DNA from 4 places in the Paraburkholderia tropica genome. Region 3 is predicted to be linked to each of the others. Evidence: riboswitches for the same ligand, from Rfam matches in the RefSeq annotation. Region 3 holds a riboswitch; each other region holds the start of a gene.
The links. Region 3 has a riboswitch for cobalamin ahead of cobG (precorrin-3B synthase). Riboswitches for the same ligand answer to the same signal wherever they lie in the genome.
Positions count from the first base shown of each region.

Region 1 (2,196 bases), on a different replicon from region 3:
ACGACGAGGCGGTCCTGGCGGCCGAGCAGATGGCCGTCGAAGGTCGCGTCGAGCGTATCGCCGACCTGCCGTTCGTGATGGAGGATTTCGAGGTAATCGCTGCGCTGCACGTTGCCGTCGCCCATCAGCGTGTAGCTTTCGCTGTCGCGCCAGTGACGGTTCGTGACCAGATAGTAGAGCTGGTTGCGCACGGTGATGCCGGGCGCGGCGCGCCATTGCGTGTTCAGGCGCGTCCACTGGTCGAAGTACGCGATCGACGCATTGCCGACGTTGTAGTTCTGGCGTTCGAGCGCGGGATCGAGCTGACCGTCCGTCACCGGCACGCCGAAATAACGCGCGGGCATTTGCCGGCCGTAGTCGTAATCGAGCGTGAACGAGAGACGCGGATTCACGTCCAGACGCAGCGCGCCGCCGAGCGCGGTCGTGTGCGATTCACCGCGCGGCAGCCAGCCGTTGTTCCGGTCGTCGGCGAGATAGAAGCGGTAGGAAAGCATCGGGCCGAGCGCGCCGGTCGTGTCGAGCGCCACGCGTTTTTCGCCATAGGTGCCCGCGCCGAGCTGGATCGTCGTCGCATCGTCGCGTTGCGGCGCTTTCGGCACGACGTTGATGACGCCGCCGATGCCGCCTTCGCCGTAGAGCACGGTGGCCGGGCCGCGCAGCACTTCGATGCGTTCCGCCGACCACGTGTCGAACGGGAACGACACGGTGCCCGCGCCCGCGTACATGCGCAGGCCGTCGTAAAGCGTGGTCACCGATTCGGGGCCGCTGAAGCCGCGCACCGAGACCGAGGTGCCGCCGTTGCCGGGCGCGGCGTCGGTGGCGAAACCGGCGGCGCGCGTGACGGCCTGGGTCACGTTGTTGTCGCCGCGCGCGCTCAGTTGCGCGCTGCCGATGGCGTCGACGCTTGCGGGCGTGTCGAGGCTGGAAAGGCCGAGGCGGCTGCCGGTGGTGAGCGGCGTGGCGAGGTCCGGCTTGCCGGACGACGCGGTTTGCGACGACGCGGCGTTCACGCGCACGGCGGGCAAGGTCGATGGCGAAGCGGTTGAAGACGCGGCGTCGGCGGATGAAGCGCTGTCGCTTTGCGCGAAAACGTGAGCGGCGTGAGCGAGGCAGGAGCAGGCGAAGGTGCCGTGCACGGCGAAGCGCCGCGCGCGCGAAAGCGGTGTGGATACGTCCATGCTTATACGGTGTGCGTTGTTGTTATGCGAGGTGTGCGGGGCGCGCGGCGTGCGAGCGCGTACGCAGGCCCGCGTCGAGGCGATCGACGCGAAAGCGAAAAGCGGGCAGCGAAACGGAGTGCGACGGAGCGACGAACGCCTAGCGGACCAACGTCAAGCCGATGCCGACGCGCGAATGAACGTTCGAGACGAGGAACGGGCGGCGAGCGAACGCGCGCCGCGAGGTGTCCGGTGCAGACATGCTGATTTCTCCAGGGGTTTCGCGCCCCGAAAATGCGATTGATGTGCGCCGATGCCCAGGTCTGACTTTCGGCGCGAAGGCCGATCACAGTGGCGCGACCGCGCTGGATTTGCACCAGCTTCCGGACATGGCGACAGAATTGTAAGGCACGCGGCCCGCCCGGAGGCCCGATTCCGTCGTTGCTGGCTTCGTAGAGAATGTTATAACATAACAATTATTCGGGCTAGCGCCCCGATCCCCACACTCGTCGAAGGAGTCATCCGATGGATTCACGCTTGCCGGTCACCGTGCTGTCCGGTTTTCTGGGCGCGGGCAAGACCACGCTGCTCAACCACATCCTGAACAACCGCGAAGGGCGGCGCGTCGCGGTCATCGTCAACGATATGAGCGAGGTGAACATCGACGCCGCGCTCGTGCGCAACGGCGGCGCGGAACTCTCGCGTACCGACGAAAAGCTCGTGGAAATGAGCAACGGCTGCATCTGCTGCACGCTGCGCGAGGATCTGCTGCTCGAAGTGAACCGGCTTGCGCGCGAAGGGCGCTTCGATCAGCTCGTGATCGAATCGACGGGGATTTCGGAGCCGCTGCCGGTGGCGGAAACCTTCACGTTCGCGGACGAAAGCGGCCAGAGTCTTTCGGACGTCGCGCGTCTCGACACGATGGTGACGGTGGTCGACGCGTTCAATTTCCTGCGCGACTACGGCTCGCAGGACAGCCTGCAGACGCGCGGCGAATCGCTCGGCGACGAGGACACGCGCACGGTCGTCGATCTGCTGA
Region 1 covers NZ_CP049136.1:674,640-676,835, reverse strand. Annotated here, with positions in the region: gene G5S35_RS26535 (TonB-dependent receptor) at 1-1,178, opposite strand, end outside; adenosylcobalamin (AdoCbl) riboswitch at 1,421-1,568, opposite strand; gene zigA (zinc metallochaperone GTPase ZigA) at 1,683-2,196, shown strand, end outside.
Region 1: linked by a shared signal. The riboswitch ahead of G5S35_RS26535 (TonB-dependent receptor) and the one ahead of cobG (precorrin-3B synthase) in region 3 are both predicted to bind cobalamin.

Region 2 (2,196 bases), on a different replicon from region 3:
TCGACGTGCTCAGGCGCGTCGAATCGATTTCGTCGGTCGGCATGCCGGGGTCGTTCGCGTAGAGGAACTGGCGGTCGTACGCATAGCCGAACGACTGGTCGAACTGCGTGGTCGGCGTGATGTCGAGATGAAACGCCACGCCGGTCGTGAGCTGATGATCGCGCTGGCGATCCGCGTAGCCCGCGTTGTCGTACGAGAGATCCGAGCGGTGATAGAGCGCGAAGGTCGAGATCGACCAGTTCTCGCGCGCGTAGCCAAGACGCGCGTCCACGTCCTGCGCGTGATACGGATTGCGGCCGTCCTCGTGACCGTAGGCCCACGGCTTGGTCGCGTCGATGCCCGCGGTGTTGTAGTCGTGCAGACCGAGCGAATACGTGAGTCCGCCGAGCGCCGCGAGCGGCCCGCTCGACGGCACGGTGCCCGAGGTGCGCAGCTGCGTGTCGAAGGTCTTGTTCGAGCCGCCGCCGAATGACACCGTGGTCTGGTTCGGCTGATTCGAGGCGTGGCGCGTGAAGAGCTGCACGACGCCGCCCACCGCATCCGCGCCGAACGACGCCGCCGCCGGGCCGGAAATCACTTCCACGCGATCGAACGCCGAGGTCGGCAGATCGGCCCACGCGGCCGTGCCCGTGGTCGCCGAGCCCACGCGGATGCCGTCGATGAACACGGCCACCTGATTGGCCGCCGAGCCGCGAATGCTGACCGACGCCGTCGCGCCGGGACCGCCGCTCTGCGAAACGCTGACGCCCGGCAGCGTGGCGAGCGCCTGCGTGATGCTCGGGTCGATCGGGTCGAGCCGGTCGAGATCGGCGCGCGTGAGCACCTGCGTGCTGGCGTAACGCTGATCGAACGATTGCGGCAGATGCTGCGTGTCGCCAACCACGAGAATGTTCGGCAACGTGGCGTCGGCCTGGGTTGGTTCAGCGCTTTCTTCAGCACTTTGCGGTGACGTTTGCGCATAAGCGCCCTGCCAGGCGCAGGCCGCGACGGCGGACGCGAGAACGGTGGAAGCGAATTGACGATACTTCATGAGCAGACAGATCCAGAGGTCGAACTGTCCTTGCAACGGGCGGCCGCGCGGGCGGCGCGCGCGCATCGGGACACCCCGCCCTTTGCGGCTGCTTGGACCTCGGTCGATGGCAGGTCTCCTGGCTCGCGGGTCGTCGCCCGATGCCGGCCTTCCCGGTTTCCCAGTGGCCCTCGCTGGCATGGACTCGCCGCTCACAGTTGCGGGGACAGCCGCAGACTTCCGGCGCGCGCGCCGTTACTGCGTTCCCTTTTGATCCCGTCGCCGGGAACCATCAGCGCGCGAGCGTAAAGGCGGCGCGTTCCGCGCGTCAACCTCCGGCGCGCCGGGCGATGCGAAAAAACGTCAGATGCGACTCGCCGCCCGCATCGCTCATTCGAGCGGAAAGCCCTGCCTGAAGGTCTGACGCAGAAAATCGGCGAACAGCGTCACCGCGCGCGGCACATGCGCGCCATAGGGCCGCACCACGTGCAACTGCGACGCGAACGCCCCCACCGGCCGCCACGCCGGCAGCAGCACGACGAGCTTGCCCGCCTGCAACGCGGCCTGCGCGCTGAAATCGGGCAGCAGCGCAATGCCCAGATTTTCGAGCGCGGCGTCGCGCAGCGCCTCGCTGTTATTGGCCGACACCGGCCCGTTCACGGTCACGTTCACGCGCGACTGCTCGGCGCGCCGCCCGGCTTTTTCGAACGACCACGCGCCCGACCCGAGCGTGCGCGGATAGTAAAGACAGTCGTGCTGCGCGAGATCGGCGGGCGTTTGCGGCGTGCCGCGCAGCTTCAGATACGCGCGCGTGGCGACGATCACCGAACGCGTGTCGCAGAGCTTGAACGCCACATGCGTTTCCGGCACCTGCGCGCTGTGGCGGATCGCGAGATCGAAACCCTCGCTCGCGATCGACGTGAGCCGGTCGGACAATTCGAGCTGCACGCGCACCTCGGGATTCGCGCGCGCGAACTGCGCGAGACGCGGCACCAGTTGCTGACGCGCGAAGGCCACGGGCGCGGTCACGCGCACCGTGCCGCGCGCGACGTCGGCCATTTCGCGCACGCTCGCGAAACTCGTGGCGATGCGCTCGAACTGCGCGCGCGTGTCCTCCACGAGCCGCCGCCCCGCTTCCGTGAAGCGCACGCTGCGCGTGGTGCGCTGCACCAGCGCGACGCCCGCCA
Region 2 covers NZ_CP049136.1:887,147-889,342, reverse strand. Annotated here, with positions in the region: gene G5S35_RS27495 (TonB-dependent receptor domain-containing protein) at 1-1,030, opposite strand, end outside; cobalamin riboswitch at 1,122-1,319, opposite strand; gene G5S35_RS27490 (LysR family transcriptional regulator) at 1,400-2,196, opposite strand, start outside.
Region 2: linked by a shared signal. The riboswitch ahead of G5S35_RS27495 (TonB-dependent receptor domain-containing protein) and the one ahead of cobG (precorrin-3B synthase) in region 3 are both predicted to bind cobalamin.

Region 3 (2,196 bases):
ACCGCCCAGATGCTCGAACACGCTCAGGCGCGTCGCGCCGAAACCCTGCGCGGCGAGCAGCGCCGCGAGCGCGGCGGGCGTGCGGCCGTCGGCGCTCAGCGCAAGCACGCGCGAGCGCGCGAACAGATGGCGGCGCAGCGCGTCGAGCGGACGGCCGACGAGCGACACCGCCGCCACGTCCTGCAAGGCCCAGCCGAGCCGCGCCGCCGCCAGCGACAGCGACGACGGCGCGGGCAGCACCGCCATTTCATCGATCGGCACATGACGCGCGAGCGTCGCGCCCACGCCGAAGCACATCGGATCGCCGCTCGCGAGCACGCATACGCGCGACTGCGATTGCGACGATTCGCGCAGCGCCAGCAGCGGCGCGACGCTGAACGGCTGCGGCCAGGCCTCGCGGCGCGCGCCCACGCGCGCGGGCAGCATCGCGAGATGACGCTCGCCGCCCGTCACGACATCCGCCTCGAACAGCGCGCGCCGCGCGGCGCGTCCGAGTCCCGCGTATCCGTCGTCGCCTATGCCGATCACCGTCAGCCACGCCCGCCTGCCCTGCATCCGATCTCCGTTCCGGGTTGCGCGCGCGCCGTTTCGTCTCGCGGAGCACGCTGGAAAACGGGCATAATACCGCTTCCGCCGGCGCCGGACGGGCCTGAAAACCTCGACGGCATAAAAGGGAACACAGCAAAACTGTGGCCGCCCCCGCGACTGTGAGCAGCGAGACCGCATCCACCCGAGCCACTGGTTTTACCGGGAAGGCCGATGCGGCCGCCGACCTGCGAGCCAGGAGACCTGCCGGCCGAACGACTGTTCGTGCGAGCCCATGCCGGGCGGGGTGTACCGGCGGCCATCGTCCCGCCAGCGCATGCCGCGCCGGGGCGCTCCGCCTCGCGCGACGCAACCACGGTGTCCCTTGAATTACGATTCGCAGCCCGCTTCGTCCCCTGCCACGCTTGCCGAGGCGCGCCGCTCGGCGTGTCCGGGGCTCGTGCGCGTCGTCGCGGCGCGTGACGGCGGACTGTGCCGCATCCGTCTGCCCGGCGGCGTGCTGAGCGCCGCCCAGGCGCGCGCCATCGCGCACGCGGCGCGCACTGATGCCGACGGCACGCTCGAACTGACCAACCGCGCCAACGTGCAGATTCGCGGCGTCCGCGCGGGCCAGGAAGCGGCGCTCACGGCCGCGCTGATCGCCGGCGGCCTCGGCCCCGCGAACGGCGTGCAGACGCCCGCGAATCTGTGCGCCGCCGACGAGTTGCGCAATCTGATGCTGAGCCCGCTCGCGGGCCTCGATCCGCACGCGCTGTTCGACACCACGACGTTCGCCGCGCCGCTCGTCGCGATGCTGCAAAACGAGCCGCGCTTCGCCGCGCTGTCGCCGAAATTCGCCCTGCTGATCGACGGCGGCGAGTCACTCGCGGCGCTCGATCATCCGCACGATATCTGGCTCGCGGCCACGCGCGAAGGCGACGCAACGCGTTTCGCGTTCGGTCTCGCCGGTTGTCCGGACGACGGCGCGACCGGCTCCATCGCCGCCACGCAGGTTCAGGCGCTGATCCGCGCGCTGCTGCATGCGTTTCTCGATCTCGCCGCGCCCGAACAATTGCGCATGCGCGACGTGATCGCCTCGCACGGCGCCGCTGCATTGCTCGACGCCGCGCAACGTCATGCCGATTTCGCGATCCCGACGCCACAGCCCGCCGCCGATCACCACGCGCCCGCGAACTGGCAGCGCCCGCGCGTCGATCTCACGCGACGCCTGGGCGCGCACGCGCTGCACGCGAACGGCGACGGCTACGTCGGCGCGCAACCGCCGCTCGCGCGCCTCGACGCCGCCACGCTCGACGCGCTCGCCGACCTCGCCGAACGCCACGGCGACGCCACGCTGCGCATCACGCCGTGGCAAGGCGCGCTCGTGCCGCACGTCGCGCGCGCGGCGCTGATGCCCGTGCTCGACGCCCTGCGCGCGCTCGGCCTGAGCGTCGACGCCGCCGATCCGCTCGCGCGCACGATCGCCTGCACGGGCTCGGCGGGCTGCGCGAAAAGCCGCGCCGACACCAAGGCCGACGCGCTGCGCCTCGCGCCGCATCTGCCGCCGCACGTGCAGACGCACCTGAGCGGCTGCGAGCGTTCCTGCGCCGCCGCTCACCGCGCGCCGTTCACGCTGCTGGCCGCCGCGCCGGCGCACTACGATCTTTACGA
Region 3 covers NZ_CP049135.1:822,030-824,225, forward strand. Annotated here, with positions in the region: gene cbiE (precorrin-6y C5,15-methyltransferase (decarboxylating) subunit CbiE) at 1-555, opposite strand, end outside; cobalamin riboswitch at 618-811, shown strand; gene cobG (precorrin-3B synthase) at 863-2,196, shown strand, end outside.

Region 4 (2,196 bases), on a different replicon from region 3:
GCTCAGCGAAGATCACCGCGGCGAAGTGATCGCCACGTTGGGGTGTTGCGTGGCGCTCGCGGCGGTGGGTTATCTGCGTCAGCGGCGCGCTTGAACCACGACGTCCTCGCCCGTTTGCGTGCGCGGGCGAGGGCGTCGAATGCGTCTTGCGATGTCGCGTGATTGCGCGTTCAACGATCGGATTGCAGCGCCGGCAGTTCGTCGTAGCGTTTCAGGCGGTAAATGAGGAACGAAATCACCCACGCAAAAATAAACACGCCGATGATGACGAAGCCGAGGTTGTTGAAATTGTCGTTGAGGCTGCCGATTACGTTCCAGAAGCCGCCCTTGAGGTCGAAGTGATCGGCGAGCAGACCGAGTGTTTCGATACCGCCGATGAGCACCGCGACCGCGACGGAAACGAGCGTGATCGTGAGGTTGTAATAGAGCTTGCGGATGGGGCGCACGAAGGCCCAGTCGTAGGCGCCGAGCATCAGGATGCCGTCGGTCGTATCGACGAGCGACATGCCCGCCGCGAACAGCACCGGAAACACGAGCACCACGCCCATCGACACGCCTTGCGCCGCCTGGCTCGCGGAAATGCCCAGCAGGCTCACTTCGGTCGCGGTGTCGAAACCGAGCCCGAACAGAAAGCCGAGCGGCAGCATCCACAGCGGTCGAGACACGAGGCGAAACAGCGGGCGGAACAGGCGCGAAAGCAGGCCGCGGCTGTTCAACAGCAGATCGAGGTCGTCGTTGTCGTAGCGCTCGCCGCGCCGGACCTTGCCGAACGCGCGCCACACGCCGCGCAGAATGACGATGTTCATCGCGGCGATCAGAAACAGAAACAGCGCGGAGACGCTCGTCGAAATGACCCCGCCGATATCCTTCCACGCCTCGAAGCGGCTTTCGAGCGCCGCCGCCGTCGCCGCGACGGCAATCGCCACGAGCAGCACCACGGCCGAGTGACCGAGCGCGAAAAAGAAACCTACGGAAACCGGACGCCGGCCGTCCTGCATCAGCTTGCGGGTGACGTTGTCGATGGCGGCGATATGGTCGGCGTCGACGGCATGACGCAAGCCGAAACCATAGGCGAGCAGGCCGGTGCCGAGCAGCAGCGGCTGCGCGTGAAAGGCGATGAACGCCCAGATCCACGCGCCGATATTGAAGACCGCGAGCACGGCGTAAATGCCGGCGACGCGACGGCGAAGGGTTCCCGGCGCAGCGGCCGGTTCGAGAGCGATGGACATGTGACAGATCCTGAGGTCGGGGCTGTCCTGCAACGAAGCACCGCGCGAAGCGGTGGTTTGCGCATTGGGACACCCCGCCCGTTGCGGCTGCATGGACCTCGGTCGATGGCAGGTCTCCTGGCTTGCGGGTCACGGTTCTCATGCCCGCCTTCCCGGTTTCCCAGTGGCGCCGAATGGCACGAACTCGCCGCTTACAGTTGCGGGGGCAGCCGCAGACTCGACGCAATGCGTCGTCACTGCGTTCCCTTTTGATCCCGTCGCCGGGAACCATCAGCCCGCAAGCGTAATGGGCGGACGGCCCAGACGTCAATTGCACACGAGAAAAAAGCCTGGATTCGATGGCGAGGTATTCGATGGCGTGCGCTTGCGCTTGCGGTTGCCATTGCCGGTACGTCAGGCTTCGCGCCCGGCCCTGTCGATCATCCATTGCCCGAAGGCCACGACGGCTTCGTCGCGCGCGCGATCGGCGTTCATTACCAGCGTGTAGTCGGGTGCGCGCCATCCCGGCGCGGCAATCGGGCAGACGAGCCGCCCGGCGGCGATGTCCCGAGCAATCAGCGGCAGCGACGCGAGCGCGACGCCCAGGCCTTCTACCGCGCTCGCCAGCTGGAGATAGGTGTGGTCGAGTTCGATTTCACGGTGCGGCTGTAGATCAGCGGCGCCCGCCTCGCGCAGCCAGCTCGCCCATGCGGACCGCGTGGTGCTCGAATGCAGCAACGTGTGGTGGCGCAGGTCCGCCGCTTCCCGAATCGGATGCCGATGCAGAAGCGCCGGGCTGCACGCGGGTAGCCGCACGTCGGCCATCAGCGCACGGGAGATCACACCGTCGCCGGTTTCCGGCCCCGCGCGCACGCCGATATCGAACGCGTGGCCGATGTAGCGCAATTTGCGCGAGGTCGTCGACAGCCGCAGATCGATCTCGGGATAGCGGCTGCGGAAATCTTCCAGACGCGGCAGCAGCCATCCC
Region 4 covers NZ_CP049136.1:1,228,036-1,230,231, forward strand. Annotated here, with positions in the region: gene G5S35_RS29000 (amino acid permease) at 1-94, shown strand, start outside; gene G5S35_RS29005 (HoxN/HupN/NixA family nickel/cobalt transporter) at 171-1,229, opposite strand; cobalamin riboswitch at 1,320-1,516, opposite strand; gene G5S35_RS29010 (LysR substrate-binding domain-containing protein) at 1,623-2,196, opposite strand, start outside.
Region 4: linked by a shared signal. The riboswitch ahead of G5S35_RS29005 (HoxN/HupN/NixA family nickel/cobalt transporter) and the one ahead of cobG (precorrin-3B synthase) in region 3 are both predicted to bind cobalamin.